4 regions of the Paucibacter sp. KCTC 42545 genome follow, and region 4 is predicted to be linked to each of the others. Evidence: riboswitches for the same ligand, from Rfam matches in the RefSeq annotation. Region 4 holds a riboswitch; each other region holds the start of a gene.
What was found. Region 4 has a riboswitch for cyclic di-GMP ahead of AT984_RS00395 (S53 family peptidase). Riboswitches for the same ligand answer to the same signal wherever they lie in the genome.
Positions count from the first base shown of each region.

Region 1: linked by a shared signal. The riboswitch ahead of AT984_RS23925 (biotin/lipoyl-binding protein) and the one ahead of AT984_RS00395 (S53 family peptidase) in region 4 are both predicted to bind cyclic di-GMP.
Region 2: linked by a shared signal. The riboswitch ahead of AT984_RS19770 (HlyD family secretion protein) and the one ahead of AT984_RS00395 (S53 family peptidase) in region 4 are both predicted to bind cyclic di-GMP.
Region 3: linked by a shared signal. The riboswitch ahead of AT984_RS08020 (HlyD family efflux transporter periplasmic adaptor subunit) and the one ahead of AT984_RS00395 (S53 family peptidase) in region 4 are both predicted to bind cyclic di-GMP.

Region 1 covers NZ_CP013692.1:977,758-985,701, forward strand. Annotated here, with positions in the region: gene AT984_RS04280 (biotin/lipoyl-binding protein) at 1-532, shown strand, start outside; gene AT984_RS23410 (hypothetical protein) at 951-1,376, shown strand; gene AT984_RS23920 (cysteine peptidase family C39 domain-containing protein) at 1,360-1,443, shown strand; partial or broken gene AT984_RS04285 (IS6 family transposase) at 1,465-1,686, shown strand; gene AT984_RS04290 (IS5 family transposase) at 2,296-3,261, shown strand; partial or broken gene AT984_RS23415 (transposase) at 3,388-3,911, opposite strand; cyclic di-GMP riboswitch class I at 4,190-4,293, shown strand; partial or broken gene AT984_RS23925 (biotin/lipoyl-binding protein) at 4,577-4,660, shown strand; gene AT984_RS04300 (HlyD family secretion protein) at 4,748-5,647, shown strand; gene AT984_RS22805 (hypothetical protein) at 5,718-6,083, shown strand; gene AT984_RS22810 (hypothetical protein) at 6,672-7,823, shown strand; gene AT984_RS04310 (peptidase domain-containing ABC transporter) at 7,853-7,944, shown strand, end outside.
Region 2 covers NZ_CP013692.1:4,621,063-4,629,006, reverse strand. Annotated here, with positions in the region: gene AT984_RS23110 (DUF6404 family protein) at 1-391, opposite strand, end outside; gene AT984_RS23105 (hypothetical protein) at 441-692, opposite strand; gene AT984_RS19785 (ABC transporter transmembrane domain-containing protein) at 752-2,002, opposite strand; partial or broken gene AT984_RS24020 (cysteine peptidase family C39 domain-containing protein) at 2,123-2,401, opposite strand; gene AT984_RS19775 (CPBP family intramembrane glutamic endopeptidase) at 2,615-3,394, opposite strand; gene AT984_RS23100 (hypothetical protein) at 3,460-3,774, opposite strand; gene AT984_RS19770 (HlyD family secretion protein) at 4,202-5,530, opposite strand; cyclic di-GMP riboswitch class I at 5,604-5,707, opposite strand; gene AT984_RS19760 (TniQ family protein) at 6,103-6,837, opposite strand; gene AT984_RS24015 (TniQ family protein) at 6,892-7,716, opposite strand; gene AT984_RS19755 (ATP-binding protein) at 7,685-7,944, opposite strand, start outside.
Region 3 covers NZ_CP013692.1:1,792,717-1,800,660, forward strand. Annotated here, with positions in the region: gene AT984_RS07995 (NAD(P)/FAD-dependent oxidoreductase) at 23-1,312, shown strand; gene AT984_RS08000 (hypothetical protein) at 1,716-2,837, opposite strand; gene AT984_RS08005 (Cap15 family CBASS effector) at 2,837-3,475, opposite strand; gene AT984_RS08015 (hypothetical protein) at 4,362-5,066, shown strand; gene AT984_RS23940 (hypothetical protein) at 5,059-5,256, shown strand; cyclic di-GMP riboswitch class I at 5,668-5,771, shown strand; gene AT984_RS08020 (HlyD family efflux transporter periplasmic adaptor subunit) at 5,980-6,825, shown strand; gene AT984_RS08025 (hypothetical protein) at 6,935-7,084, shown strand; gene AT984_RS22895 (hypothetical protein) at 7,466-7,930, shown strand.
Region 4 covers NZ_CP013692.1:76,121-84,064, forward strand. Annotated here, with positions in the region: gene pepQ (Xaa-Pro dipeptidase) at 1-273, shown strand, start outside; gene AT984_RS00390 (hypothetical protein) at 367-846, opposite strand; gene AT984_RS00395 (S53 family peptidase) at 970-3,357, opposite strand; cyclic di-GMP riboswitch class I at 3,419-3,505, opposite strand; gene AT984_RS00400 (OmpW/AlkL family protein) at 3,745-4,362, opposite strand; gene AT984_RS00405 (response regulator transcription factor) at 4,584-5,198, opposite strand; gene AT984_RS00410 (sensor histidine kinase) at 5,195-7,354, opposite strand; gene AT984_RS00415 (MFS transporter) at 7,509-7,944, shown strand, end outside.

The sequences.
Region 1 (7,944 bases), 900 kb from region 4:
AGCAATCCTCAACGCCCAGGCCTTGGCTCAGCGCCGGCAAACGCTAGAAACCGAACGGCTACTGACGCAACAGCAGCAACGTCAACGACAGCAAGCGCTCAATGATCGACTGCGCAGCTTATCCGCCGAAGAACGTCAGGCTCAGGCTGAGCTGGAAACCAACCGTTTGCGAGCTGGCCTGGCGGCTAAGAGTCTGACCCGCTACGTCGAATTAGAGAAAGACAGCTTTGTCTCGGCCGTGCAATTGCAGCAGAAGCAAGAAGAACTACTGGATGTGCAACTTCGTGAGCGCAACGCCGAGCGAAGCTTGGCCGCTCTGCAGCGCGACATTCAGGCAACCAAAGCAGAACTGCTCAACAACGAAACCAGTAGCAGCACCAGTCTGGCTCAAGTCGATCGTGGGCTGGCTAGCCTCAGCCAGGAATTCACTGAAAACGATGCACGTGGTGGACTAAGGATGGTGTTCAAAACCGGTAAAGCCGAGCTGTCGTCACCCCAGCTCGGCTTTACCGGTTTTGAACACCATCCCTAAAAATGTAGACGAATATTTGAAGAATATCCTTGTTTCTAAGGTTATTGGGTAAAGTTAGCCGTTTCTAGATTTTTTAAAGGTCGTACAATGCGAATTATAGCTCCTGAAGAAATTTCATCTGTCTCTGGTGGCGAGTTCGAGTGTGTTTTTCAACGTTTTTCTGATGATGGTGGTAGTGCCGGCGGTGGTGGATATGTTTCGTGTTGGGATTCAAGTATAGGAGTGTCATTCACCTTTACCGTTCAAGTCCTGTCAAATAATAGTACACAAATCACCGGCTACGCGAATGTCAATGGACAGACTGCGACCTATACGACCAACTCTGCGCAACAACTTGGCGCATTTGTATTGGGAGCAGGAGTCACTGCAACAGTAGTCGGACTTGGTGGCGGCGCCACGTTAGCTGGGGCAGTTGGCCTTGCAGCGAAAACAGGCTATTCACAACTCTGGGGCATGGGGAATCAACGGCCTCGGATTCCTCAGCCGCCTAGCTATTAACTTTTTGCATCAACTTGTGAGGTTGAATATCGACATTGCAAGTTTTTATAGGTTTTATATGCGATACTTGTTTCCAGCTTTGATGGGTGTTATTGATTTTGTTGTCGTTGGGTTGGTTGCGTTGTTTTTTAGTAGGTTATTCAGGCGGAGGAATTCATCAAGAAGGCTTGCCTCATTTTCGTATTTGTGGTTATTTATTTTGCTAGTGGGGGTGGGTATGATCGCTATTGGTGGGGCGGTTTACGGGGATCATTTAATTGAATTGGGTTCGTCTCTGGTTTGTCTTGGAGTATTTTCTGGATTTTCAAAGCTACTCAAGAAGAAGAGTGATGATTCTCCAGTCTGAATCCAGCGAATGCGCACTCGCAGCCCTTGCTATGATCTGCAGTGCACATGGGGTTCTGTCGCATTAAGCGTTTGAGACAATGGCCGCCATGGACGATTTCCACAAAGTCGCAATCAACGCCGCCCTTCGCCGAGTGCTCAAGCGCATGCACTTTCCGCTGGAAATCATGATGACTTGCGTGCGCTGGTACGCGGCTTATCCATTGAGCTTTCGCCACCTGGAGGAAATGATGTCCGAGCGCGGCGTGTCGGTCGATCATGCGACGGTCCATCGCTGGGCGGTCAAGATGTTGCCGGTGTTGGCCAAGTCTTCCGTCAACGCAAACACCAGGTCGAGACCGCTGCATAACCCGTTCCGCAAACTCGCGCACCTCAGCGGCAGCCGTTGGGCTAGCTCGCCGAGCAAATTCTATTTTGGAAGACTTGCTCGAAAGGCACTCGCCCTTTTTTAACGTGCGGCATGCCAATTTCTTGCGCCACAAAGGGCGAGGCTGCGCTTCAATTCTGAAAATTGACTAGAAACTTGTCATTAATTTTTGCCAACCACTTTTTCAGCCGACCCTGAAAAACTTCATCATTATTTTTGTAATTACCCCATGTTATTTCTGGTGACTTTGGGGGAAATATGCCCGGGCAAGCGGAGGACCCGATTGACATTCCTCCTATTTTTACTTTCAAAGGACTTATATGCGAAACCTAGCAGGCTGCTGGAATACTGTTTTTATGCTGCCCGTGGCAAAAGTTCGACCTCATAGAACGGCCTACAAGCCATTTTTCTGAGCCTAGCAAGGGGTAGATGACCATCGGAAGTGTCAATTTTCCAGTTGTCGGGAGGTATTTCAGCAGCCTGCTAGGGATGGTGTTCAAAACCCGCACTTGTCCCGGTGGTGTCGAGGCGTGAAGGTTAGAAGAATTTCGGCATGAAGCAAGACGATCTTGGCCTGGAATTGAGCAAGAGGAAAACACGCAAGCGCGTGTTTCTCGACGAGATGGAACGCGTGGTGCCGTGGGGCGAATTGCTGGCTGTGATTACGCCCCACGCGCCGGTGGCGAAGACCGGAAGGCCGCCATTTGAGCTGCAGACGATGCTGAGGATTCACTTCATGCAGCAGTGGTTTGGCTTGAGCGACATGGCCATGGAAGAGGCGCTGTTCGATGTGGCGCTGTACCGGGAGTTCGCGGGCCTGGGCCGAATGAGCCGGATGCCTGATCGTGTCAGCATCCTGCGCTTTCGGCACCTGCTGGAGAAGCACGAGCTGAGCCAGAAAATGCTCGAGGAGGTGAATGCCACGCTGGCAGCCAAGGGGCTGATGCTCAAGGAAGGCACGGCGGTCGACGCCGCGCTGATTGCCGCGCCGAGTTCGACCAAGAACAAGGACGGCAAGCGCGACCCCGAGATGCATCAAACCAAGAAGGGCAACCAATGGCACTTTGGCATGAAGGCACACATCGGCGTCGATGCTGAATCCGGGCTGGTGCACACGGTCGTGGGCACGGCGGCCAACGTCAGCGATGTGACCCAAGCACACGCGCTGGTGCATGGCCAAGAGAGCGATGTCTTCGCCGATGCCGGCTACCAGGGCGCCGACAAGCGCGACGATGCCAAGGACATTCAGGCCTCCTGGCACGTGGCCATGCGGCCCGGCAAGCGGCGCGCGCTGGACAAGACGCGCGCCAGCCATCAGCTCATCGACCAACTGGAGAAGCTCAAGGCCAGCATTCGAGCCAAGGTCGAACACCCGTTCCGCGTGGTCAAGCGCCAGTTCGGCCATGTGAAGGTACGCTATCGCGGCCTGGCCAAGAACACGGCGCAACTGGTCACGCTGTTTGCGCTGAGCAATCTGTGGATGGCCAGGAAACGGATATTGCAGGCGGCGCAGGCATGAGTGCGTCTGCAACGCGCAAAACCACAGGACCCCGGCCTGAATTCGGTCGCCAAGGACCGCATGTTCTGTTGGCGCCGACCGAATATTGAGCCACCGGGGATGCGGACAAAAACTTGGACTGGTTAACACCCGCCAGACCCGCTTGTGGTTCCATGGCCGACCATCCAGGCGCAGACGGTCAAAGCACTTCCAGAATCCCCAGCGACCGTTGCGCTCGACGATGCCGTTGAGCGCATCAATGACCTCGGCATCCTTCTCCTGTGGCAACGGTGGCACCTTGTAGTACGCCGCCCGTGACAAGCCCGCGGCGTGGCAGGCTCGCGTGATCGACAAGCGGTGCTCGGTCACCATGACCTCGACCGCCTGCCGCTTCACGGACGGCGTCAGAATTTTTTTGACAGTACGTCCTTGATCGCGGCATTCTCCAATGCCAAGTCCGCGTACATGCGCTTGAGCCGCGCGTTCTCTGTCTCCAGCTCGCGCATGCGCGTCAGGTCCGACACCGTCGCGCCCGCGTACTTGCACTTCCACGCGTAATACGTCGGCGCGCTGATGGCGTGCTTACGGCACACCTCCGCCACAGGCATGCCTGCCTCGCCTTCTTTGAGGATCGCCACGATCTGGCTCTCCGTGAACTTGCTCTTCCTCATGGGCCTCTTCCTTTCGGGTTGGGCCGCATTCTCTGATTTCAGTTGTCTACTTGGTGGGGGAGCTTACGCGACCTCGCTAAGTTACCGTTCCTTGGATTGAGTGTCGCTTTATCACATGGCGACATATTCTGATACCCCCTCGATGTAGGGCCTACCAAGTTTTCAGTTCGAAAGTTAGATTGCTCGCCAGATCAGCATTTCATGAACAAAGTCATGGATTGCCAACAAAGTTGCATTGGCAGCTTTGGAATCAAGACAAGGCCGACGCCTCTTAGGGCAGGTCTTAATCGCAAACCCGGCGCGAGCCGGCGACGCAAAGCCTCCGGTGTTGGAGGGTTCCGTTTTAAACACGGGACCTTCGCAAGATAGCGGGGTTGCCGGTCTGAGTTCCTCAGGTCGTCATCAAGCTCAGCGTTAGTCGGCCCGCTTTCGAATCCTTTGAGGGTTCAGAGAGCATGGCTTTGACGCAAGCGTTGTTCAGGGAAGAGGTGATGGAGGCCAGCCAAGCTCAATGGCTCGGCAGCATTCGCATTGGCCGGCCACCCAGTTTTGCATGGGTCACCGGTATCTCGCTGAGCATGGCAGTGGCCTTGGTGAGCTACGCCATCTGGGGTGAAGTGACCCGCAAGGCCAAGCTGCCAGGGTTGCTGATGCCGACGGCCGGCATGTTGACTGTGAGTGCGCCGCAGGCTGGCGTCTTGACGGAGGTGCTGGTTCATGAGGGTGAACTGGTGCAAGCCGGGCAGGTGTTGATGCGCTTGAAGAGTGAGCGCAACACTCCCTTGGGCGATGCTGCCACCCTCAACGCCCAAGCCTTGGCCCAACGCCGTGCCAGCTTGGACACCGAACGCTTGTTGACGCAACAGCAGCAACGCCAGCGTCAAGACGCTTTGAATGACCGGCTGCGCAGTCTGGCCGCCGAGGAACGCCAAGCGCAAGGCGAGCTGGATGCAAACCGCCTGCGCGCTGACTTGGCCGCCAAGAGCTTGGCCCGTTACACCGAACTAGAGAAAGAAAGCTTTGTCTCCGCCGTGCAATTGCAGCAAAAGCAGGAAGAGTTGCTGGATGTACAACTGCGCGAGCGCAATGCCGAGCGAAGCCTAGCAGCCTTGCAAAGAGGCATTCAAGCCACTCGCGCCGAAATGCTCAACAACGAAACTGCCAGCCACACCAACCTGGCTCAGGTGGATCGCGGACTGGCCAGCCTCAGCCAAGAGACCACAGAAAACGACGCTCGGGGTGGACTGACGCTGATGGCCTCCCAGGCAGGCCGAGTCACTGCGCTCGACATTCACCCTGGTCAAGCTGTGCAAGCAGGTCAAACCTTGCTGAGCTTGGTGCCAGAAAGTAAAGGACACGCAAATTCAGAGTTGGAAGCCCAACTTTACGCCCCCAGCCGAACGGCAGGCTTTGTAAAGCCCGGTCAGTCCGTTTGGCTGCGTTACGCGGCGTACCCCTACCAAAAGTTCGGAATGGCAGAAGGTGCAGTGAAAAGCATCAGCCAGACGCCGATTGCCGCGCAGGATTTACCAGTTGGTCAGGGCCAGGCGCTCATGGCGGCGGCGCAGACAAATGAGCCGCTTTATCGAATCAGCGTGAAGTTAAAAAAGCAAGAAATCAAAACCTATGGCAGCACTCAGGTGCTCAAAGTCGGCATGGCCCTCGAAGCGGATGTGACCCAGGACAAAAGAGCAATCTGGGAATGGATATTAGAGCCGCTACTTACGTTGAAATGAAATCACCAAAGAATACCGCAACCAGAATCGGGAGTCCCGACCGACCTTTCGGGAAATCATTGGAGACCCTATGAGGAAGCTCACCACCGTAGAACTTGATTCAGTTTCTGGAACAGGAACAATCACACTTGAAAACGTCCAGCTAGTTCGCCCTATCGAGCCTACAGGCATAGCCCCCCTGGTGTTGGCAGAATTGCAAAATGAATTCAGAAACTATGACCTATATGAGACCAAAGTATACAGAAAATTAATTATGAGCGAAATTCCGGCATCATGGAATCTAGGTAATGCGCTAGGGCTGAATGGGAGTACCATAAACATCTCAAATTCAAGCATAAAATTATCCGCAGCCTATGATGCGCAAAGCAGACTCTCACATTCAACTACGTGGCAAGAAGTAGAACCCCAGGAACCCAAATCCCTTGATAAAACCTGAAATAGTTGCTCATTAACAACCATTTATATTTCCAGAATATCTGGAGGCGGAATTCCTGACTGCGTCTTCAGGAAAAGGAGAGCTATGAGAAGCGTATCGACACATGAACTAAGCTACGTTAGCGGAGCTGGTAATGGCCTTGACAATGGCACCGTTCTGCTGGTCAAGCCAGTCGAACCAGTTCAATTAGAAAGAGTGGTAATTGAAGGCGTCCGAAGTTTTTGCCCCCCAGGATTTACCTATGGAACAAACACGGATCATACGCTAGTGATGAACGACGTCCCCTCCGCGTGGGAAGTTGAAGGGTCGGGGGGGCTCAACGGTAAAGTTGTTGCTTTTGGAGATGCCAGCTTCAAACTAGCTGTTACATACGACTCAGCCAAACAAACAATGACAGTGTATTGTAAAGCGATTCGACCTGTGCCCCCGCGTGGCACCCAGATTCCTTGAGATGGTCTAAAGGTTGGGCGCCGACGCGCGCCCAATTTTTATAGCCAGGCATGGCCTTAAACAGCCACCAAGTTTCTTAACTGGTAACTAATTGCGATCATGAGACGTTGCATCTTTCTAGTCTTGATCTATTGTTTCTTGATTTCTTGCAATGCGCAAACAATTCAACAAAGCCAACAACTAATTACATACAAAATTAGTGATGGCGTGGGAATTTGGGAGCAGCCCGGCCACAAACTCGGAACTATCCTTTTTGTCCCCGGCAGCGATGGAATGGAGGCTAGTTTTTATTGCTTTAAAAACAATTTTTGTCAATTCAAAGAAGATCGACTTATTGATCCACTCATAGTAACTTTACTAGAGCAGGGTTGGCGCGTCGCAAGTTTCAGTTTTGGCGGGATTAAATCAATACAGAATTGTCTCGCAGAAAATTCACAACAGCTCGAAAAGTGGAAATATATTCAAGAAATTTGCCTACAGAAAAGTGACTTCGAAAAACAAACGCTTATTGACTTTGAATTCGACACGGCAGAGGCTATTCGGCTAATCGAGGAAAGATTTGCAGGCCCCCTTCTTTTGGTCGGCGACTCACTAGGCGGCTTCCTCGCATCAAAAATAATCAGTCAAAAAAGGGCAAAAATCGATGCGTTTATCGGAATAGCCTCACCGACAAAAAGCTTGCAAGATACGATTCTCTATCAAAAGAATTACCCTGCAATATTTCATGCGGTTAATGAACTGATAAGAAGCAACAAACAGGGTCGGATATTCAGTCGCATCGAAATTTACAACACAGCAAAAGCGGCCGATCCAGGAGAAGTCGATGAATTTGAAGCCCAAGTATTGAACGCAATTCAACCCGCTGGCGATAAATACACGAAAGAATTTTTTGATATCGTACAAGGCTGGTTCATCAGTCGAAGAATGGATAAAATGAAATCTACAATGACAGAGGATTGGCCGGAAAATTTAATATTTACAGGGACGGAATATCAAAAACGCAGATATCTACAGTGGAGCACAGACACAACGCCCATTTCTGACCGGTTGAGCACTTTTGAAGGCCCAGTATTTTTTGTGCATGGCAGCTTGGATTGGCTCGCAGAGCCTCCATCAAAGGACCTTTGCAACGAAATATTTCCTAGATCACGATATGCGCCGTGCGAGGTAAGAATTATTGAAAACAGTCTTCACGGGGGCAGAACATCTAACCTTGATGAGGCTTTGCGCTGGACACGGGAAATACTTGAGGTTGTCAATAAATCAGCGCAATGGATAAGCCACAAATAAGCGAGAACCGCGTGACCATTCATTAAATTATGGCTATAAAAGTAGTACTGCAAAGCACCTCGTCAGAATGCGCATTGGCAAGTCTTGCCATGATTAGCTACGCTCACGGGCTAAATCTAGA
Region 2 (7,944 bases), 620 kb from region 4:
AAAACAGTGCGACGACTAGCATTTCCAGCATCATTTGCAGGATAAACACACTTGAATTCTCGTGGCCCATCATATAAAGTCCAACCGCGGAAATTCCTAGTGGAAGCCCGGAAATTAACATATTGGAAAAAAATCCCAAAAAATGTGGAGGCGGCAGGCGGAAGCCAATTTTCCAATATAACTTATACATTGGTGGCGAATATGATGATTCGCTTATATTGTTTTTTTGCAAAATGACCAAGGAAGCCGATAGTCGCCTACGGAATTCTTCGTTACGCATGAGTGCCCAGTTTCGATTGGCTGAAATTTTGTAGATGTTTTTTGAGAGTTGTTTGTCTGCCTGATTATTTTTCAGGAACATCGCTGCGCCGCAAAATTTTTGGCGCAACAACGAGAGTCAAACTCATTAAATCCTAACTAAGTTCCACTTAGCTGAATCGTCACTCTGAAACAACTACTTGCATGTTTTGCTGGCGGCCACCACCGCAAGTGCCGCCACTCGAAGAGTAAGACGAGAGAGCATTTGCTCCGACTGCAGCAATTGCCAACACGCCACCAACTGCACCCCAGACTGGGGCAGTGCAGATTGCAATCGTGCCGCCGGCTACGGCTAGAACAGCTCCCGCAAATCCCCAGCCATTGTTTGCGCCGCCATTGACTGCTGCAACCTGATCAATAGAGAGTTCTTTCATTTAAGTTCCTTAATTCAATCGAAAAGACGGTCGATCGTTCCGTTCTGGAGCTTTGAAGTTCATTCGCTATGTGCGAACGAACGTCTGCCTCCAAGTTCTTTGAAAAAACTAGAAGTGGCAAAGATGGGCTCAAACACCCATTCCCAAACTGTCCGACGGTACTGCATTACGTCGGCATCCAGTGCCATGCCGGCCTTCAGCAACTGCGTGTTGCCATAGGTGGTGATCGCCTGCTTTTTCAACTTCACACTAACCCGGTAGAGGGGTTCATTGGCCTGCGCCGCAGTGAGTAATGCCTGCCCCTGACCGACCGGCAAATCCTGCGCAGCAATAGGCGTTTGGCTGATGGTTTGCACCTCGCCCTCAGCCATGCCGAACTTTTGATAGGGGTAGGCCGCATAGCGCAGCCAGACAACCTGGCCAGGTTTGACGAAACCCGCTGTTCGGCTCGGCGCGTAGAGTTGCGCCTCCAAGGTTGAGGCGCCTTGCTGCGCAGTTTCGGGAATCAAGTTCACGAGCGTCTGCCCGGCCTGCACCGGCTGCCCCGTCATGATGAGCTTGGCGCCCAGCCACAGCACAAGCAAGTTCTCCAGCCCGAAGATGAAGGTGTTGGCGGTGGTGAAGCCAATGCTCATCTTGGCCGTGCGCACATCGCGGTTTTGCACATCCACGATCAGGTTCTGCCAACGGGCACGGCGCTCTTCTTCCCGGCCGAACAACTTAAGCGGCGTGATGGCACGCAGGGTTTCCAGGAAATGGGTGTTCTCTTTGGCGGCCACCACCAAGCGCTCGGCCGCGGCATCGCGGAAGGGTCGGTAGGCCACCCAGCGCAGGAGGCCGTAGGCTGCGACGGCTGTGACGGTGACCGCGCAAAGCGTAGGCGCATAGATCAGCATCATCACCAGCGCGGCCACGGCCATCAGGCCATCCAGCACCGCCTCAATGGCGGCCGTGGTCAAAGTCTTTTGAATGGCACTGACGGCGCCGAAGCGCGAGGTGATGTCGCCCAAGTGCCGCTTCTCAAGAAAGTCCACCGGCAAGCGCACCAGATGGGCGAACACGTTGCCCATCCATTGCAAGGACAAGGTCTGGCCCAAGACCATCACCATCCAAGACCGAGCCAGGCCGACGGCAGTCTGCACCACCAACAGCAAGCCGAAGCCGATCACCAGCACTGACAACAGATCGCGGTCTCCTGAGGTCAGCACATCATCCACCACCATCTGGTTGAACAAGGGTGCAAGAACAGCAAACAACTCCAGCACCACGGCCACGGCAAAGATTTGCAGGAGCGAACGTTTAAGGCCCATGACCTTGCCAGTCAAGGCTCGCAATGACACCTTTGGCGCCGGGGCTTGGGATTTGAACTCCGCATTGGGGCTCAACTCCAAAGCCACGCCGGTGAAATGGCGAGATATCTCGCCCATCGACAAGCGTCGTTCGCCAACAGCCGGATCGAGGATCACTGCGGCCTTGCCGCCGTGAAGGACTTTCTTGAGAACGATGAAATGATTCAGATCCCAGTGGAGGATGCAGGGGACCTGCAATTCGCCAAGCTCATGCAACTCAAGGCGCAATGGGCGCGAAGAAAAACCAAGGGCTGCGGCATGCGCAATCAAGTGCTGAAGGGTTGCGCCTTTGAGGCTGACAGGGAAGCGCCGGCGCAGATCTGCCAATTCATGATGCAGGCCATGGGCACTGCAAACCATAGACAAACTAGCTAGCCCACATTCCGCAGACTCAGATTGGAGAACAATTCTCATTGTTGTCGACAAATATAACGCCACATTCTTTCAATCAAATGCGACCTCGTGACTACCATTGAAGCCAAAAACAATGCACCACTGATCAGGCATTTGGAACGCTCTGACTCCAACTCTTGAAGGCCATATATTCTTCATAATTAATCAACAACTCAACCTTTAAGTCATACTATGGTGATATTTTTTCAAATACAAATGAACAAAAGCCATCGCCATTACAACAAGAAAGAATACTGGGCGCACATTCTCTAGAACGGCCGAATCCAACAAAGGCGAGACAGTGAAATTTGACCCAAATAAAATATCAAAAGAAATATTCATGCAAATATGCAGAATCGAGCATGACAATACTGATTTAGTTATTAAAAATACAACCCCCAGCGCCACAGCCCCAGGAAAAACTATCATGAAATTATCCGTAGGGTGCCCCAACGTGAACAAAACCGCAACAACAACCAAGCCAATTACTTCGCTAGAAAACATTTCCCCCATCAAAGGCTGCAGTACGCCTCGATTCAGCAACTCCTCTTGAAAGGCTTTAATCAACAAACCAACAAAAGAGGCCCACCAATATTCTGAAACCGGATTGAATGGATTAATGAGATTCGGTGAAATTTCCGCAACATTTTTGCCACTACAGGCCACTGCAACAACAAGAATAGCACTCGAATATACAAAAGAAATTAACAACGTCTCAAGCCAAAAAGGTTTAAGCAAGTCCCCAATCGAGATACCCCTGTTGACTCTCGCGAGAACGACCGCCAAAATTGCAGCTTCAACCAGAAAGAAAATTGATAATAAAAAATTCTCAGTCAACCATTCACGCGAACCAACGAACCCAAAAAATAGATGCTTCAATAATGAACCAATAATTTGACAGGCGGCCGCCAAAACAATTAGCAGCAAGAAATTTTCAAAAAACGCTCTGGCTTTATTCATTTGATTTTTTAAAAGCCGGAATGCAATGCACTCCGGCCTTGTTCTAAAGCACTTCTAAAATTTACTTACGGGTTGTCACTGGAAAGCATTTGAAGAACCTTCTTGCCGCCGCAATAGAGGCCAGCGATCACTGCATTTGCCTGCGACCATCCGACAGAGTCAACCATGCACTGAGTAAATGGCGACACATACGGTGCTCGACCTTCTGGAGTACCAGCCCAACTATCTCCACCTGACGCCAAATTCAATTCTTCGTTTTGCAAAATACGCATATACACCCTTTTTTTTGAGGATTTATTTGCCAATTGAAATCCCTCAATTTCAACCAACAATCCAGCCACTTTGGCCAAATGCTTTTCGACATTTTCGTCAACTTCCAATGTCTCTCTCAAGAATTTTTAGCCAGCCCCAATAGCCAGCCACAAAACAACCAACGACTTTATGCCGGACCCCATTCAAAAGCCACAGCCTGCCTCAGCAGCGGTACCTTGATACTCAAAAACCCAAATATATCGAGGCAGAGATTGGGATTAAATTTATCGATCCCTAAGAAAAATTCAATTTAGTCTATTCGTTACTCAGAATCGACTGTCGCATACTTTTCCGGCACAGTACATCTGCCGCCAACCGCACCCTAGACTGGCCCGAGGAGATTGCAATCGTGACCCCAGTGGCCGCCAGAAAAACACATAAAAATTTTCAGCCGTCATTTACTCTGCATTAACTAAATCAGTAGAATTTTTTAATCAAAACTCCTTGATTCAATCAAAATATCTTCGGCTGTTTCGTTTTGGCGCTTTGAGAAAATCATTCGCTATGGCTGAACCTATTTCCACCTCCGAGATCTTTGAAAAGACTCGAAGCGGCAAATACGGGTTCGAACAACCATTCCCATATTGCCCGGCGGTCCTGCATGACATCAGCATCAAGCGCCATTCCCGCCTTCAACGCTTGCGTATTGCCATAGGTGGTGACGTCCTGCTTTTTTAACTTCACACTAATTCGGTATAGGGGTTCATTGGCCTGCGCAGCGGCGAGCAAGGCCTGTCCCTGCCCGACAGGTAAATCCTGAGCAGCAATAGGGGTCTGGCTGATGCTTTGCACTTCGCCCTCAGCCATGCCGAACTTCTGATAGGGGTAGGCCGCATAGCGCAGCCAGACAACCTGGCCGGGTTTGACGAAACCCGCTGTTCGGCTCGGCGCGTAGAGTTGCGCCTCCAAGGTTGAGGCGCCTTGCTGCGCACTTTCTGGTATCAAGTTCACAAGTGTCTGCCCAGCCTGCACCGGCTGACCCAGATGAATGGTGATGGCGCTCACCCGGCCTGCCTGGGGTGCGGTGAGCGTCAATCCGCCGCGAGCATCGTTTTCGGTGAATTCCTGGCTGAGGCTAGCCAGCCCACGATCAATTTGAGCCAGGCTGGTGCTGCTACTGGTTTCGTTGTTGAGCAGTTCTGCTTTTGCCGCTTGAATGTCGCGCTGCAGGGCTGCCAAGCTTCGCTCGGCGTTGCGCTCCCGCAGTTGCACGTCCAGCAGCTCTTCTTGCTTCTGCTGCAGTTGCACGGCCGAAACAAAGCTGTCTTTCTCTAATTCGACGTAGCGGGTCAGACTCTTGGCCGCCAAGCCAGCTCGCAAACGGTTGGTTTCCAACTCAGCCTGAGCCTGACGCTCTTCGGCGGCCAAGCTGCGCAGTCGATCATTGAGGGCTTGCTGTCGTTGACGTTGCTGCTGTTGCGTCAGCATCCGCTCGGTTTCTAGCGTTTGCCGGCGCTGAGCCAAGGCCTGGGCGTTGAGGATTGCTGCATCACCAAGCGATGTTGTGCGCTCGCTTCGCAACCGCATCACCGGCTGACCCGCTGCGACCAGATCGCCTTCCTTGACCAGCAACTCAGTCACAACCCCGACTTGTGGGGCGCTGACGGTCAGCATCCCGGCCGTCGGCATCAACAAGCCCGGCAGCTTGGCCTTGCGGGTAACTTCACCACAGATGGCAAAGGTAACCAAGGCCAACGCCATGCTCAGCGAGATACCGGTGACCCATGCAAAACTGGGTGGCCGGCCAATGCGAATACTGCCGAGCCATTGAGCTTGGCTGGCCTGCATCACTTCTTGCCTGAACAACGCTTGCGTCAAAGCCATGCTCTCTGAACCCTCAAAGGATTCGAAGGCGGGCCGACTAACGCTGAGCTTGATGACGACCTGAGGAACTCAGACCGGCAACCCCGCTATCTTGCGAAGGTCCCGTGTTTAAAACGGAACCCTCCAACACCGGAGGCTTTGCGTCGCCGGCTCGCGCCGGGTTTGCGATTCAGGCCCTCCCCATTTGGGTATGAGCCTTGTCCTGATCGCAAAGAAGCCGAAGCAACTTTGCTGGCACTCCATGACTTTGCTCATGAACTGCTGACCGTGTGACAAATCTAACGGCAAAATCACGAACTCGCACTCCCCCATCTTGCAGGGGTAGCAACCCACCGGACTCTGTGCTAGGACTATTTACGGTTCTGTCGCAATAACAGCCAGCTGGCGCGGGCACTTGCGGGGTCAAATGCATACTGGGGCCGATTGTTGAAGTAGCGATTCTTGGATTAGTTCAGGTGATGAGGCGCAGCAGTTTCCCGATCATGTTGCTGGTTCCTAGTTTTCGAATTCGATACCGTAGATGAATTGGTCGAGCCTGCAAGATCAAGCGGCTCTCAGCAGTGCGAACCTGGCTAGACTTCGGTCGCTTCCCTTGCTTTGGCCCGTCGTTCACTGAACTCCGTGTAGCGTTCGCTGCTGATGCCTCGCCCCTCAATCGGCCCAGGCCCATTGCGCCCCCAATTCTGTAGCCAGAGTGGCATGGCATTCAGCATCCGATAGTCGATGCGCAACGCTACCACTGCATGCAATGGCTGTTGACACTGCATACACAAACTTAGATCCTCCACCCCAGGTTTGCCTTTAGCGGGCTGGATCATGTCCTGCACTAATTCGATAGGCACTTGACAATGCGGGCATTGCTCCTCAAGTAAACATCGATGCCAAGGACAGAAGACTAGCTCTCGCATGCGAGCGTACATATGGATGCAAGGAACCCTCGCTGTCTGAAGGCAAAGCGGGCAGAAACGATACCTACCGCGTCGGTAGTAAGGGTTGGGCAGCGTATATCCGAACTCTTTCTTCTTCCTAGAAAAATCAAAATAGATGCGCCCTGCTTCAAGCCCTTGAACCTGGGGCGAGGTAGCCCTTACTTTTCGGAAAGCAAAGTAATAGAAGCTGTCGAAGTCTTGTCGGAATGAGAACCCCAAATAGGTCGCGAATTCCTTGGCCGTGCACCCTTGCATCGCTGCGGCACGGGTGAACCAGGAATTCGGCGCCTCGTGTGGCTGCGCAAAAGGGACGTTGGCGAGCGCCGCCAACCGAGCGTCGAAATGTCGAAGGATTGGAATGGTCCAGCGAAAAGGCATAGCAAGAATGGGTGTCGGTTCAACATGTTGTGGCCTCGAGAACGCACAAGAAACCTAGGTGAATAAATCGAGTTGATGGTGAAAGGCAGGGCGCCTGTTACGCCAGCGGGCAGGTAGACCCATGGCATTTCGAAGGTGCCCGGCGGCAGTCCGATCAAAGGGCGTCACGCCGCGAAGCTGCTGCTCAGCCAAACTGCTAGTGCATCGTTGGACCTCACTTCGAGAGCCCCACATGAACCCAGTTGGCTCGGCCATCCTACGAATCGCCGTCGCGAGCACCTCATGCATGGCCGCACTGGTCAGCCATGACTCAACACTATTGAGCACTCGGCCCCGCAGCGCTGGTTGCCCCCCTCCGAATGCCAACAGAACTCGATAAGCACCGTCGGCGCTCAGGCCTTGCAGCAGGCTCAAGCCACCAAGGTCCGTGGCGCAAATGCCGGCACCTGCGCCTACCGCATCAGCGCACATTGCGGACCATCGAACTACGGCCGAGTCTGCAGGCATCATCTCGGCTGCGATGTAGTGGCCACAACTGCAGATGTCCACGGCCGGTCGATCTGGCGAAATCCCTCGACCGCAATAGCCGCAGTGATCGAGCAGAATTGTCCCGTGCAGATGGCAGGCCGCGTATGCGTTCAAGTCCCATTCGGCCCGGGCAAATCCCTGTTCTGACAGACACAGAGTGCAGACCTGTTGATGCGTTCCTCGAAGAGTCCAGTCGTCGCGCCATGCCTGGCCGAAAAGTTCGATCTCGCGCCACCGATCTCGATCAAGCCAACGAGGCAACCGGTGCTCAAACCATGCCTGTGGAACGCCAGTCAGCTGGGAAAAGGCGGCAGCCCCCTCAAACGGAATGTGTCGCCGCCCATGAGCCATCGTCTCGCTTGGCCGAGTTTCGGGTGATGACTTGGTGCGCTTCATCGATCAACAAGAGCCTGATCTTGTGGCGGCGCAAGGCATCCAAGGTCAAAGAGCGCTTGGCATCCAGGTTCGCATCATTGACCTTAAACAGTGGGTACTGCAATTGGCCAAGGATCTGCTGCACCACGGCGGCCAACGATCGCCCGCGTCGCAGACGGAGGTACAACACGCCAGACCCGCTTT
Region 3 (7,944 bases), 1.7 Mb from region 4:
TAACGACAAAACTACTCTCCCTATGCAAGCAAAAGTCACGCCGTCTTACTACAACGCTACGCGAAACTCAGACCGGCGCTATCCCACGCTCGAGGGCGAAATTCGCGTGGATGTGGCCGTTATCGGCGGCGGCTTCACGGGTGTGGCCACCGCGCTGGAGCTGGCTGAACGCGGCCGCAAAGTGGCTTTGGTGGAAGCGCAATCCATCGGCTGGGGACAGTCGGGCCGCAACGGCGGCCAGGTGACCGGCAGCCTCTCGGGGGACGGTGCCATGCGCCGCCAATTGCTGCGGCAAATGAGCGAGCAGGCGGCCGACGACTTCATCTGGATGCTGCGTTGGCGCGGCCACGACATCATCCGCCGCCGCGTGCAGCAATACGGCATCAACTGCGATCTCAAGATGGGCCATCTGCACGCGGCCTACACCCCCAAGGCCATGGGTGAGTTCAGCCGTGCCCATGCCGAAATGGTTCGCCGCGGGATGGCCGATGAGGTGGAGTTGGTGCAGGCCAAGGACATTGGGCGTTTTCTCGATACGCCGCTTTACCACGGTGGCATCTACAACCGCCGCAATATGCATCTGCATCCGCTCAATCTTTGCTTGGGCGAGGCGCAGGCATTGACCGATTTGGGTGGGTTGGTTTTCGAGAATTCCCCAGTGCTGGAAATCGTGCATGGCGCCACGCCTTCGTTGCGCTTGCCCCAGGGGCGCATCGTTGCGGATCAAATCGTGCTGGCCGGTGATGTCTATCACCAGCTGGAGCAGCGCAAGTTGAGCGGCATGATTTTTCCGGCGCCTGGCGGCATCGTCACGACCGAGCCTTTGGGCGCGTTGGCAAGCCAACTCAATCCGTATGACCTGGCGGTCTATGACAGCCGCTTTGTGCTCGACTACTACCGCATGACGGCGGATGGCCGTTTGCTCTTCGGTGGCGGCGCCAACTATTCAGGTGAACCTTCGCGCGACCTTGCCGCGGAGCTGCGCCCCTGCATCGAGCGCACATTTCCGCAATTGCGCGGCGTGGCGATCGACTACCAGTGGAGCTGCAATATGGGCATCGTGATCAATCGCATTCCGCAGCTCGGCAAACTGGCCCCCAATGTGTTGTTCGCGCAGGGCTATTCTGGCCACGGCCTGGCCACGTCCCATATCGTCGGTGAGGTGATGGCGGCCGCCGTGATGGCCGAGACCGAGACCTTCGACGTCTTCCAGCGCTTCAACCATGTCCGCGCGCCGGTGGGCGATTGGCTGGGGCGCAAGATGCTGGCTTTGGGGATGTGGTACTACCTGCAGCTTGAGCGATTCCGCTGAGCCTAGTTGTTGGCGACGCTTAAAATTTATCGAAACCAAGTACTTCGGGTTCGCTGTTGCGTTTACTTTCCCAGGAGAAGCTGCGAAATCCACGCAAAATCCGTTGCAAATCACAAAACCGGCTCAGCGTTGCGTTTGCTTTTGCTGAATTTTTGAACGACTAGGTGTTCGGACGTTTGGGTGTTGCGTTTGCTTCGGCGGGCGCAACGCAAGTCTAGCGACTGACGACTGAGGTGAGTCCTGATCTGTTGGGGCAAGACGCTTCGGAGCTTCTATCTCGCGATTCGAGCGCAGCGCCCCCCGCCGATGGCACTGCCGCTAACCCGTGATGAACTCGATCTGGAGCGGGGCTGACCGCAGGCTGCCGCCGCCTCGAAGATGGCTGAAGCCCAGGAGTTAGAGGTCAAGCCGCCAGCTTGCTGATCGCTTGGCGCTTGTCGCTCATGAGGTACTGCGCCAAATAGGCGGGAGTGTGTTCCGCATAGACGGCGTCCAGCAACTCGTCCATGTCGCGCGACAGGTCGTTCAAGCTGCGCAGCTTCTCGTTCGTATCGAAGATCAATCGGCTGCCGTCGGGCACGTACAAGGTCTTCGCCACGCCGTGATTGCAGGCGAGGTAGTCGAGATGCCGCTGCGTCTCGGCAAGGATCGAGAGTTCGTAGAAGGATCCAAGGCGCAAGGCCTTCATGTCTGCGTGGTACATGGTCGAAGCGATGTCGAAGCTGGGAAGCGTGATGTTCCGGTCAGAGTCAGCTTTGATGTTCTTGCACAGGCGAATCGCCTTGCGCAGGCCTCCGCCGATCTTGTCGCAGCGCGCGCCAATCAGCTCGATGTGGCGGAAGGGCTGATTCTCGATGGTCTTGCTGGCCTTCTTGTCGAGAATTTTTGTGCCTCGATCTGAGGCCAGGCCAGTCAACTGATATTGCGCGGTATCGAACCAGACGGCGGGGACAACGTCCACGTCGCGGGCCAGCGAGCCGCCAGAAATCTTGACAGCCTTCGCACCGGTCTTGTCCACTTTGGCCGCGGAAAAGGCGTCGGCCAAGTCGGTTTCGACGTGGCCACGAAGTTCGATCAGAACCTCCAGCGCCGTACGTTTTGCCGGATTGCAGTACTTGCCATGCAGCGCTTTGAAGCCCTTGACGTCGTACGAGAACAGTTCGCTGGCCAGCGTCAGCAGGTCGACGTCGCTGACGCCCTTGATGTGAACGTCGAGCGGAACCGAGCCTTGCAGCTCGAACTCCGCGACGATGCCGCGCTTCGCTAGACGGTCCTTTAGCTGGTTGGCGACGCGAAACGCCGTTTCCTTGCTCACCTTGGTGTAGGTGTCACTGACGGCTTGCATAGAGCCTAGTGCGTAACGGGTGTGAGGCTGGTCCGCCTTGCCGCGGGACTCCCACAATTCGACGGGCAGTGCAGACTTGGCAAAGAGCGAGTCCAGCGTAAACCCCTCATTGACGGTGCCGCCAGTTCCGTCGCGGCGCGTGCGCAATTGCTGCAGTCGTTGATTGATATCGCGCGCCATCATTGCCTCCGGGTCCAGGTCATCTTGCCGAACGTTGCCCGCCCCACACCATTGAAGTACTCAGCGGTGGCGGATTTGAGATCCTTAGAGAACGTCGCGCTGCAAGTGCCGACGTGCGAGTTCAGCTCGGGCTCGCCGATCCTTGGGTCGTTTCGGTATTGGTAGAGCAGCAGCCAGCCATCAACGCTGTCATGGGTCAGCGCGGCTGCCATGCTGTTCGAGCCCGACTGCGAGGTCTTTAGCCGCACACGCAGCTTGTCCCAGCACTGAATGATCGTGACCTCGGCCGTCCACGCGTAGGTGATCTTGCCGTCACGGTCCAGGGTTTCACCCTTGCAGTCCCAGGTGCCGGCCAAGTTGGGTACCTTGAGCAGCGCTGACAGCGGCCGCCATTTCCAGGCGTGGTTCTTGAGGAGCCAGAAGAGCACCGTGTAGACCGCGCCGGCTCCGACCAACGACAAGACGATCGGCGGCAAATTGACATCCAAGCCCATCGTCTGGGCGTAGTTCTGTGCCTGCAGCAGCACGAACACCAGCCCGGCGGAGATCGAGCTGGAGAGGATGGCCAGGTAGCGGCCGATGCTGGCACGGTTCACTCCGCCCAGCACGGCGTATTCATGGTCGTTAGTCGGCGTCAAGCTTCATTCCCGGATCGTTGTTGTTTGGGCGGGCGGCTTACTACTGGGTCAACCGAAGAAAGCACGTCAACGTCAAAAGGACCCGCCAACATCGGCAGGTTTGGATTTCGGGGCGCGCAATCGGACTCCAACCCCCATGAATGCGGGGGGCTGATCGATTTACTAAGCGGAGCTTCAGCAGACCTGTCCGCCGCCAGATTCAGGACGACGGCATCCAGTCCACGCGGCGCGCCAAAACTTCGGTGTGGACGTACAGCGCGTCGATGAAGCTTAGCTTTCGCTTGTGGGTCGAAGCAGCCAAGCCGCCGGCATTTCGGAAGACCTTCAAGGTGGGCGGGGGGGGGGCGCTAGGTGCATCTGCTGGGTGATCAACTCATTGACGCGCCGACGCGCGGTACGCTTCCGCGTTCGCCGGGGCGGCGGCCGGCTCCGTCCAGCCGACTGAAGCCGAGGCGAACTACCATCGGTAACTCGCAAATCCGGCTAAGCCAGACTGGCTCGCACCAACCGACCTCCGCAGAAGCCGGGGCAGTCCACCCAGGCCCGGGGCATGCAGAGTTTGCAGGCAGGCCTACAGCGGCGCTGAGGCGTGCGCACTGACTAAACTGCGCCGTATCATGGTCGCCCAAAGAATGGCAGCAATTGCTCAGCGCCATAGTCTTCGGGGTGAAGGGGGAGCGAGAAAATACTGGCTATGCCCAAATCTCATTTTCTCGAATGCACTGAGCTAGAGCGGCAGCTTCTAGCCGAAGGGGTGCCGGTTGCGTCGCTTGTGGCGTCTTCAGAGACCTTCATATTCTCAGCGCATGGTGTTCGCATACACCTTGAAGTCGATTTTCACGACGGCCGCTGCACACATGCGACCAACCTACTGCGTCGACGTCTCATGACGCTGTTTTTCATCGCAGCATGGAAGGTTTTGGACATGGCGGTAGAGCTAGCCCTGTGCAGGGTTACGACGATAAAGGTGCCGTTTCAGGCTTCAGCAAAGATCAAGGCGCTTCGCACTCATCTCGGTGGCCAGATGACGGAAATTTCACAGCTCGTCTGGGATGCATTGGTAGCTCTGTACGAGGCTACGGCGGAAATCCGGAACGCCTTGATCCATCGTCGGGTGCAGAGCGTTGATGGGACCTTGCACACATCGATGAACAATGGCTCAGCTCTCCCCCCTCTCTCTGGCCTGCAGCAGGTCAGGTTTTGCGAACTCATCCAGAGAATGAGTGATGCAATAGAGCGCGGACGCATGACGCCTCGCGAGGAGCGTCAATGCATGTTCCTGCTTTGGGAACTCCGAGACGTCCACGGGCTCCAAACGATATCGGCCACCGACCGAAGTTCTATCGCGCGGGTGAAATACGTCCTTCCGGAGGATCGTCGGGTTCCCGTGGCGGCCATCAAGGATCGCATGAACTCGGTCAAGCCTGGCTGGACAGGTATCGACTTAGAACTGGAGGACCACCAGAGTGGCTTGTCCTACTTGGCGGATCTGGAGCAAGTCGCAGACGATGTGGTCATGATCGACGTTCAAAAGCTGCCCGCCTGGCTCAAGCCCCGTATGGTTCCCCCAGCATGCGACGAGAATGCTTAACGGCCACGAGATTCATGTTCCAACTCTGGCGCTCGACAAGGCTGAGCGACCATCAACCCAGGCGCTTGCGCGCGCCCAAACTGTCCGCCATCACGCTGAAATGACTGTTCGGGATACCGCAGGATCCAACTTGAGCAATCAAGTGGACCTCAAGATCGTGCGCGACAACCTTGGGCACTCCAACATTTGACCACAAACACCTATGTCCATGCCGAGGACGATGCCCGCCATGATGCGACGTCGGAGGCTCATCGAGCGGGGTGGCAACAAAACTGAAGAGGCGCAACTGCAACTCTCAAGCTCCTTGCATTGGCGAATGGGCCCGACTTGGCAATCAGTGCTGTGCAACTGGGCTGCTGACCGGCCCAAGTCTGTCGCCGCCGCCTAGTTACGACCTCGCTGAGTTACCGTTCCTTGGATTGAGTGCTGCTATACCACATGGCGACATATTCTGATACCCCCTCGATGTGGGGCCTACCAAGTTTTCAGCTCGACAGTTAGATTGGCCGCCGGATCAGCACTTCATGAACAAAGTCATGGATTGCCAACAAAGTTGCATTGGCAGCTTTGGGATCAAAACAAGGCCGATGCCTTTTAGGGTGGGCCTGAATCGCAAACCCGGCGTGAGCCGGCGACGCAAAGCCTCCGGTGTTGGAGGGTTCCGTTTTAAATACGGGACCTTCGCAAGATAGCGGGGTTGCCGGTCTGAGTTCCTCAGGCCGTCATCAAGCTCAGCGTTAGTCGGCCCGCCTTCGAATCCTTTGAGGGTTCAGAGAGCATGGCTTTGACGCAAGCGTTGTTCAGGCAAGAGGTGATGCAGGCCAGCCAAGCTCAATGGCTCGGCAGTATTCGCATTGGCCGGCCACCCAGTTTTGCATGGGTCACCGGTATCTCGCTGAGCATGGCGTTGGCCTTGGTCACCTTTGCCATCTTTGGTGAAGTCACCCGCAAGGCCAAGCTACCGGGCTTGTTGATGCCCACTGCCGGGATGCTGACCGTCAGCGCCCCACAAGTCGGTGTCGTAACTGAGTTGCTGGTCAAGGAAGGCGATTGGGTCGCTGCGGGTCAGCCAGTGATACGGCTGCGAAGCGATCGCACAACGTCGCAGGGTGACGCGGCAATCCTCAACGCCCAGGCCTTGGCTCAGCGCCGGCAAACGCTAGAAACCGAGCGGATGCTGACGCAACAGCAGCAACGTCAACGGCAGCAAGCGCTCAATGATCGACTGCGCAGCTTGGCCGCCGAAGAGCGTCAAGCCAAGGCTGAGTTGGAAACCAATCGCTTGCGAGCCGGATTGGCGGCCAAGAGTCTGACCCGCTACGTCGAATTAGAGAAAGACAGCTTTGTCTCGGCCGTGCAACTGCAGCAGAAGCAGGAAGAACTGCTGGACGTGCAACTGCGTGAACGCAACGCCGAGCGAAGTTTGGCAGCCCTGCAGCGCGACATTCAAGCGGCAAAAGCAGAACTGCTCAACAACGAAACCAGCAGCAGCACCAGCCTGACTCAAATTGATCGTGGGCTGGCAAGCCTCAGCCAGGAATTCACCGAAAACGATGCTCGCGGCGGATTGACGCTCACCGCACCCCAGGCAGGCCGGGCAGACGCTCGCGAACTTGATTCCAGAAATTGCGCAGCAAGGCGCCTCAGCGTTGGAAGCTCAGCTTTATGCGCCGAGCCGAACGGCGGGTTTCGTCAAACCTGGCCAGGTTGTCTGGCTGCGCTATGCGGCCTACCACTATCAGAAGTTCGGGATGGCTGAGGGCGAGGTGCAAAGCATCAGCCAAACGCCCATTGCCGCGCAAGATTAACCGGTAGGTCAAGGACAGGCTTTGCTCACAGCGGCGCAGGTAACCCTCTATCGGATTAGCGTGAAATTGAAGAAGCAGGCCATCAATACCTGCGGCAATACCCAAGCCCTGAAAGCTGGCATGGCGTTGGATGCGGATGTGATGCAGGACCGCAGGAAGGTTTGGGAGTGGGTGTTGGAGCTGGTGTTGGCTGCATTGGTAAGAATTTAGCTTTTAACAAAACAATCGATAGGACTCGTAATATTAGGCGCTGTGCCTAAAGCGGGAACCGGGCGCCCGGAATCTGCCTGGAAACTTGGAAATTGGTATGCAAGTATTGACTTTTGAGCAGACGAATGAAGTGAATGGTGCGAATCTGGCGTCCGCCGTAACTGCGGCAGGAGTAACTGTCGGAGGAGCGCAAATTGGCAGCTACCTGGCTGGGGCTCGCCTTGGCGCAACTCTTGGCTCTGCCGCAGGTCCAGTCGGTGCAATCATAGGAGGAATGGTGGGCGCCGGTTCGTATTATGTCTACAAGGTTTATGTAAGGTAATATATTAGCTTGACGGCGCACACGTGCGCCGTCGGTTGAATTTTAATCCGGAGTGTTTGATGTCAAAGAGATCAATTTCAAATATTTCCTGGGGATTGTCGCTTGGGCGACGACTTCTGCTTTTTCAATCTTTCAAGCAGTTTACTTCTTGGGCAGCTTGCTTGGCGCTAACTATTTTTTTTTCAAAACTAATTTTTGACTACATTTCGGTTGACATTGAATCTCCTGTTGTATTCGTAATGCTGATCGGCCTTGGGTCATTGGTTTCTGTTGTGATCGCGTTGCCAGCTACTTTTTCATTTAATAGAGATGACGCTGCCGCTTTGGATATATTTTTCGAAAACGTTAAATATCTTGGGTATGTTGATGTCGGCGATGTTGAGCCTCTGGTTTTTTGTCAAAAGGGGCCCAGTTTTCTAAGGTGGGACGAGAGCGATGTATATGTATATTTAAATAGTGAAACTGTAACCGTAACAGGTCCCTACTCAATTATTCGCCGCCTTCGAGCACAGTTGCATAAATGAAGCTACACCTCCAA
Region 4 (7,944 bases):
GGCACGCTGTCGCCCAAGCCCGAAGGCCATCCCTATCTGCGCCTGACCCGTACGTTGACGCCTGGCATGGTGGTCACCATCGAGCCTGGCCTCTACTTCATCCCGACCTTGCTGAACAAGCTCAAGGCCACGCCCGCAGCCGCCGCGGTGGATTGGAATTTGGTGGCCCACCTGAGCCGCTTCGGCGGCGTGCGCATCGAGGACGATGTGGTCTGCCGTGCCGATGGCGCGCCGGAGAATCTGACGCGGGATGCGTTCGCGGCGCAGGCCTGATCAGCGGACTTGGTTTCGGCAGTATCTGCCGACTTGTGATGTAACTTCAGCCTGCAGGCTTAGCAAAGCCGGCTGGCTGAAGCGCAGCGCAGACTAGCGCGTACTTTGGTCGATGGCGCGATCCATCATGCGCTGACGTAAATCGTTATTGCTGTTCATATCTAGCACCTCGCGCAAGGCCGCCTTTTTGCCCGGCGCCGACGCGGCTCCGCCGGCCGATGCAGGCGTGCCCGTTGCGCCAGCTTGGCGGCCAGGCTCGGCCACGGTGTTGACCGTGCCGCCCGACACATCGCCCTGCGCATAGCCTGCTGGGCAGGCCACATCGGTGTAGACCACCTCGCGGCCGCGCAGGCATTTGCGCATCACGCCTTGCGGCAGCGGCTTGGCAGCACCCGGCAAGGGTTTGGCTGGTTCGGGAGCTTCACGGCGGCTGCCGTTGTCGAACTGAATCGGGCGGGCCTTGCCGGCGCCTGGGTTGATCAAGTCGCGTACAAATTCGGTGTTTCTGACATGCCAGCCGGCGGCCAGGGTGAGCAAAGCAAGAGCAATCCAGAGTAAGTAACGCAGAGGCATGGCGGGCAGCGACAAGGGGCTAAACGAGGTCTGTGATTCTGCGTCACAAGTCCTGTTTTAGCCCCTCAATTCCTGCCCCTCCTTTGGGGGAGGGGAGGTGTTTTGCCTTGCTTGGCCCGCGGCTTATTTGGCCGTGATGGTGATGGGCATCGTGGCGCTGGCCTGGCGGCCGGCCTGGTCGATCACCCGGATGTTCAGCACATAGTTGCCGGTGATGGGGGCGGGCCAGTAGGCTGTCACCGTCATGCCGCTGATCGAGAAGCCCATGCCTAGCGGCGCGCCGGCAATGCTCAGCGAGAGGCTGCTGGCGCCTGGGGCGGCAATGCTGATCGCGCCCGTCAACGGCTTGCCCGCGACGCCGCTGAGGGCCGGCGCTGTGATCTGTGGTCCGCTGACCGGCGGCGTGGTGCTGGCGGCAATCTTGAGGCTGATCACGCCCGTGCCGCTCAAGCCGGTCTTGCTGTCCTTGGCCGTCACGGTCACGCTATAGCTGCCCAGCACCGGCTTGGCCCAACTCAATACGCCGCTGGCGCTGATGCTCATGCCGGCGGGGGCGCCGCTGAGGGTGTAGCTGACAGGATTGCTGGCTGTGGTGCTAACGGTGTAATTGAGCGCCACATTGGGCTGGCCGGCAATGCTGGCGCTGGCCACCTTGGGAGCGGCGGGCGTAGCGATGGTGACGGTATAAACCGCTTGGCCGCTGAGGCCGGTCTTGCTGTCTTTGGCGCTGACGGTGACCGCAAAAGTGCCTGCCACTGGCGTGGGCCAGCTGACGGTGCCGTTCGCCGCAATGCTCATGCCGGCGGGGGCGCCGCTCAGGCTGTAAGTCAACGGGTTGGCGGCTTGGGCCGAGACGGTGAAGCTCAAGGCCGTACCAACTTGGCCGCTGATGCTGGCGGCGGTGAGCACCGGTGCCGGGCTGGCCACCGTGGCGCCGGAAGCCAGGCTCAGCAAGCTTGTGGCATTGGGTGAGCCCAAGCCCGTGGGCGTGTCGTAGCCGGCTTTGGCGGCGCAGCTGGCGCAAGTGCCGTTAGCGCCTTTGTTGATGTCTGCAAAAGCGCTGGCGTAGTTGCCGGGCACGCTGGCAACTTGTTGGTAGAGCATGCCGTGGGCGGCGCCCAGCGGGGCCTTGCCGCTTTGCGCTCGCATCGCATTGGCCACGGCCACCAAGCCCGCCCATTGAGGCGTGGCAAGGCTGGTGCCGCCGGCACTGATCCAGTTGATGGTGCTGCCCGATTGCACGGCCACGTACTGGCCGGTGTTGGGGTCGGCATTGAAGGCCACGTCAGCCACATTGCGGCGCGCGACCACACCCATGCCGGGCACGCTGCTGACTTGATAGCTGGGCGTGGCGGTATAGGCGCTGATGCCGCCGCCGCTGCCCGACCAGGCCGACTCCGCCCGTGCACCAGTGCCGGTGTAAGTCAAGCTGCTGCCGCCCACCGCCAAGACATTGGGCGAGACGGCAGGCCAGGACACGCCGACCCCCGAATCACCGGTGGCCGCCAGATAAGTCATCTTGGCGGCGCTGAAGGCAGCGTCTACCGAGGCGGTGTAATTGCCCTCGTTGGCGCCAAAGCTCATCGACACCACGCCGGGGCCCATGGCATTGGCCAGCTTGACGGCACCGAGCAAGCTGTTCAGCGAGGCGTCGGCCGCTTCGATCAAGACGATGCGGGCCAGCGGTGCGGTGGCGTGTGCCCATTGCACGTCCAAGGCGATCTCGGTGGCCCAGCCGGCGTTGTAGGCAGGTACTGCGCTGGTCATTCCCCCGGCCGGGGTGCTGTAAACCTGTGAAAGCTCGCAAGCGCTCGTGCTGGCCGCCGCTAGCGGCAGGCTGGTGGTGGTCGGGATTGCCTTGCTGTTGCAGCCTCTCAGGCCGAATTTCTGATTGAAAGCGGCCAGTTCGGCTGCGACATAGGGGTTGTGCATGGCATTGACGATGTAGATCGTCTGGCCGGCACCCAGTTGGGCGGCTTGGCTTGCACTGAGGGTACTGCCCGCAGCGGGCATGGGCGGCAGGGCATAGGCTGCCCGGATCTGCGCGGGTGTGTAGGTGGACACGACCGAGGCGGCGGCCATGGGGGCCACACTGTCGCCGCCCGCGGCCATGGCACGGGCACGCTGGGCCGCGGCCAGGGTCTGCACCGTCAGGCCGCGGCTAGAGAGTTGGCTGAACTCGGCGGGAATGCTTTGCTGGCGCGCTTGGCTTTGGGCAGAAGTGGAGGGGTCTTGCGCGTCACGGTTATCCGGTGGGTTCAGCAGCAGTGGGGCGGCGTGAAAGCTCGGGCTGGCTTGCAAGGCGGCAGCGGCATCGGGCAGGGCCTCGGTCGGCAGGTCCAGGGTGGTGATGCCGGTGGCCAGGGGTGCCGCGCTGGCGCTGCTGGCTGGCGCCACCAGCTCTTGCTTGCTGTTGTCGCCACCGCCGCAGGCGCTGAGCAGCAGGCCAAGGCTAGAGCTGAGGAGCAAGGCGCTGCTAAGACGGGCGCGGGATCCAGGGTACTGCTGCATGGCCGAGGCACTCCAAAAAATCGGGGCGAGGGCCACGCCAAAGCAGACGAGCTGGCGCTCATCCGGCAACCCCGCTGCCGTGGCGCTTGCGCGCGGTAGGCCGGTGGCTTTGCGTCCCCGCTTTTCAACGGGTTTGCCCTCTGATTGACTTCGCTGCTCGCGCCACTTCCGCGGCACTGCAGTTGTGATGGACTCTAGCGGCTGCGGCGTTTTGTGCGTATGCCGCCCGGCTGGAAGTGCGGGCGGGCGTGAATTAGTCGGCAGCGGCACTGTGGCAAAAGGGCGCCAAAAATGCAAAAACCGCAGCCGAGGCTGCGGTTTTTAAATGGGGCTGAAGGTGGGCGCACCCGGTGGTGCGCGCAGGCTTCGGCTCAAGCCATTGTCAGCTTAGAAGCGGTAGCCAACGCCAACGCCGACCAGCAGGGGGTCAACCTTGAAGTCGCCAGCCTTGACGCCGTTGGAGTAGACCTTGGTGCCGATCTGGACCTTCTTGACGTCCACGTTCAGGTACCAGTTCTTGGCGATCTGCACGTCAGCGCCAACTTGAACCGACAGGCCGAAGCTATTGTTGTCGATCGAAGGATTCAGCTTGCCAGCGCCTTCCAGGCTGGCGTCGAACTTCACGTCAGAGAAGTTGGTGTAGTTCACGCCCAGGCCCACATAAGGACGGAAGGTGCCAGTGGGGATGAAGTGGTACTGCAGCGACAGGGTCGGGGGCAGGTGCTTCAGGGTGCCGATCTTGGCGCCGCCGGCCTTCAGGTCGTGGCCTTGCGGGTAGGTCAGGATCAGTTCGGCAGCGATATTGGGGGTGATGAAGTAGGTGATGTCAACTTCAGGGATGACCTTGTTGTTGACGCTCAGGCCCAGGCCGGTCGTGTCTTTGTTGGCCGAGTCGAGGTTGACGGCACGGGCACGAACCATCCAGTTGCCTTCTTGCTGGGCTTGGGCAGCGAAGGTGGTGCAGGCCAGGGCGATGACGGCGAGGGAAGTAGCGAGCTTGTTCATGTTTGCAAGGTTTCCTAGTGAAGGGTTTGAATCCCGATGACGCTATTGAAACGGCCTGCAAGGGGTTAACCCTTGATATTTCGCAAACTCAAAAACGCCCAAGCCTGCCTGACGGGGCCTGTTTGAGTTAGCTCAAGAAAGCCTCTTGGCAGCTGCAGCGTTTGCGCAACTGAGGGCCACAGCAGGGCGGAACAGGCGTATGGGGAGGAGCGCTGGCGCCCTCATTCCTGCAGCCAGGCGTGTTGTTGCAACCAGCGGCCCAGCTCGTTGTCATTGGCAAAGGCCAGCTTGGCGAAGAGATGGGCGCGGTGGCTCTCCACCGAGCGGGGGCTGCAGGGCGGATTGAGCAGCCGCGCAATTTCCTTGTTCGGTGTGCCCAGGGCCACATGCCGGGCCACTTCTCGTTCACGCGGGGTCAGCAGGGTCCAGCGGGCCAGGGCTTCGGCGCGCGCATGCGCGGCATCCAGGGCCTGCGGCAGCTTGGCCAGCAGCTCGGCGGTATTGGGCTTGACCACCCAATCGAAAGCGCCCTTCTTGACGGCTTCGATGGCCATGGAAATCTCACCATGCCCTGACAAAAACAAGACGACCAGTGGGCTGCGCAGGGCCAGCAGGCGGTCGAACACCTCCAGGCCGCTGATGCCCTGGCCCATGCGCAGGTCCAGGATCACGCAGCCCGGCTGCAGCGGATTCAGCGCCTCCAGAAAGGCCTCGCCCGAGGCAAAGGCCTGCACCGGCTGACCGCTGGCGAACAGCAGCATCATCAGGGAGCGGCGCACGGCTTCGTCGTCGTCCACCACGTAGAGGCAATGGCGGTGGCTGGCGGGATTCTTCATGAGGAGATGGGCAGGCTGAGGCTGAAACGGGCGCCGGGGGCGTCCGCGCGATTCGTGGCGCTGAGCGCGCCGCCATGGGCTTCGGCAATGCTGCGGCAGATCTTCAAGCCCAGGCCCAAGCCATCGGGCTTGGTGCTGAAAAAGGGGTCGAAGAGCTGGCCCAGCAGCTCGGGCGCAATACCGGGGCCGCGGTCCAGAACCTGCAGTGTCATGGTCTGCCCTTCGACGCTGGCGCTGACCTCGATCTGGCGCCGTTCGGGCGGCAGATCCTGGCAGGCCTGCAGGGCGTTCATCAGCAGATTGATCATCAACTGCTCCAGCAGCAAAGGGTCACCGCGCACGGCTGGTAAGGCGTTCGGCAGCTGCACCTGCAAGCTGGCCTTGCGCAGGCGCAGCTCGGGCTCCAGCAGGGATTGCACGCGGCCCAGCAGGGCAGGAATGTCCACCGGCTCATGCACGCCGCCGCGCTGGCGCACCAGGCCGCGCAGACGTTTGACGATCTCGGCCGCGCGCTGCGCCTGGGCCACGATCTCGCCCAGGCTTTCGATCAGCAAGCCCTGGCTGTTGGGTGAAGCCTGTTCGGCGAAAGCACGCGCCGCCAGGGCGAAGTTGGACAAGGCCATCAGCGGCTGGTTCAACTCATGCGCCAGGGTGGAGGCCATTTCGCCCAGGCCGGCCAGGCGGGCGCTGCGCTGCAGTTGAGCGTCTTGCAATCGCTGGCGCTCCTCCGCCTGCTTCTGCGCCGTGATGTCCACCACCGAACTCATCCAGCCGCTGTGCTGGCCGGCGGCGTCAATCAAGGGCGCTGTGTAGACCATGGTGTAGACCTCATGGCCGTCCCGGTGCCGCACGCGGGACTCAAAGCCGTGCAGCGCGGCCTGGCCGCTCAGCGCCGCCTCGCTGTCGCGCCAGTGTTTGTCCAGATCATCGGGGTGCCAATAGGGGTAGGGCGGCTTGGCGCCCAGCAGTTCCTCGGCGCTGTAGCCCACCATTTCGCACAGGGCGGGGTTGACGTAGATGATGCGGCCATCCGGCGCCCGCGCGCGCATGCCCACCAGCAGCGAATCCTCCATGGCCTTGCGGAAGGCATGCGCCTCTTGCAGCTCCCGGGTGCGCTCTTGCACCCGATGCTCCAGTTCCAGGCGTGCTTGCCTTTGCTCGGCAAAGCGGCGTTCACGCAAGCGCCAGTACAGCCCCGCCAGCAGGGTGATGCCACCGGCCAAGGCGGCCAAGGCCTGTGCTTGGCGGCGAGCCTGGCGCAGCTCGGCCAGATCGCTCATCACGGTCAGCGTCCAGCCCAGTTCGGGCAGGGCCTGGTCCAGCGCCAGGAGCTGGCGCGCTTTGCCGGCGATGCGGGTTTGGATGCGGTACTCGGCCCGGCCGGGCTCGCGGGCCTCGACCCAGGGCATGGGCGCATAGCTGTGCTGGGCGCCGTACTGGCCATGCTGGTCAAGCCAGGCCAGATCGGCCGGGCTGAGTGGCCGGCGGCTGCGGTAGTACCAGTCCTTCACCGAGCCCAGAAAAGCGATGCCGCGGGCGTCGTAGAGCAGCACTGGGTCTGGCGCCTTGGCCCAGGTGCGCTCCAGCGCATCTAGGCTGACCTTGGCCACCATCACGCCTTGCACCTGCCCCGTCTCAGGAGCAGCCACGGGCGCGGCGATGAAGAGACCCGGCACGCCGGTAGTCAGGCCCACGCCGTAAAACACGCTGCGCTGCCCGCGCATGGCCTCTTCGAAATAGGGCCGGCTGGCGTAGTTCTGGTTCACAAAGCTGTCGGCCGTCTGCCAGTTGCTGGCTGCCAGGGCCTTGCCCTCGGCATCCAGCAAATAGAGCGCTGCGGCGCCGCTGTGCGCTTGCACCTGCGCCACATAGCGGTTGGCTTGCAGGCGCGCGTGCGTGCTTTCTGGTTGACGCAACAGGGCCAGGATCAGCGGGTGCTGGGCGGCGGTGAAGGGCAGGTAGTCGAACTTCTCCGCTGCGCCGCGCAGGCCCAGGGCGTGGACTTCCACCGCACGTTGCAGGCTTTGCACCTTGATCTGCAGCTCTCGCCGTTCGGCCCAGACGCCGGTCGCCCAGGCAGCCGCCACCAAGGCCAGCGCGGCCAGCAGGAGCAAAAGGCTGCGACGCAGCACGGGAGGCAAGTGGGGTCGGGGCATGAGGTTCTGAGGCGACTGCCACATTGTCGGCGGCGCCCAGCCGAGCCGGCGCTGCGTAGAACTACGCAGGCGGGCGCAGTGGCTCGAACGGATGTGCGGACGGGTTCGGCTTGCGAGACTGCGCCTACCTTAAAACAACAGGAGACCGCGCATCATGGACAAGACCCTAAGCCCCAAACTCAGCGGCGCCAGCGCGCCCACTGCAGCCCCGGAGCGCATCGACGCCGGTCGGCTCAAAGCCATTTTGGTGGGCTCGGCCGGCAATCTGGTCGAGTGGTACGACTTCTACTGCTACGCGGCCTTCTCGCTCTACTTCGCCAACTCCTTTTTCCCCGCTCAAGATGCCACGGCGCAGATGATGTCCACCGCAGGCATTTTTGCGCTGGGCTTTTTCGTGCGCCCGCTGGGCGGCTTGCTGTTCGGCAGCATCGGCGACCGCCTGGGCCGCCGCCAGGCCTTGATGACCTCGGTGCTGCTGATGTGCCTGGGCTCGCTGATCATTGCCTGCGCGCCGACCTATGCGATGGTGGGCGCCTGGGCGCCGGCCTTGCTGCTGCTGGCCCGTTTGCTGCAGGGCCTGAGCCTGGGCG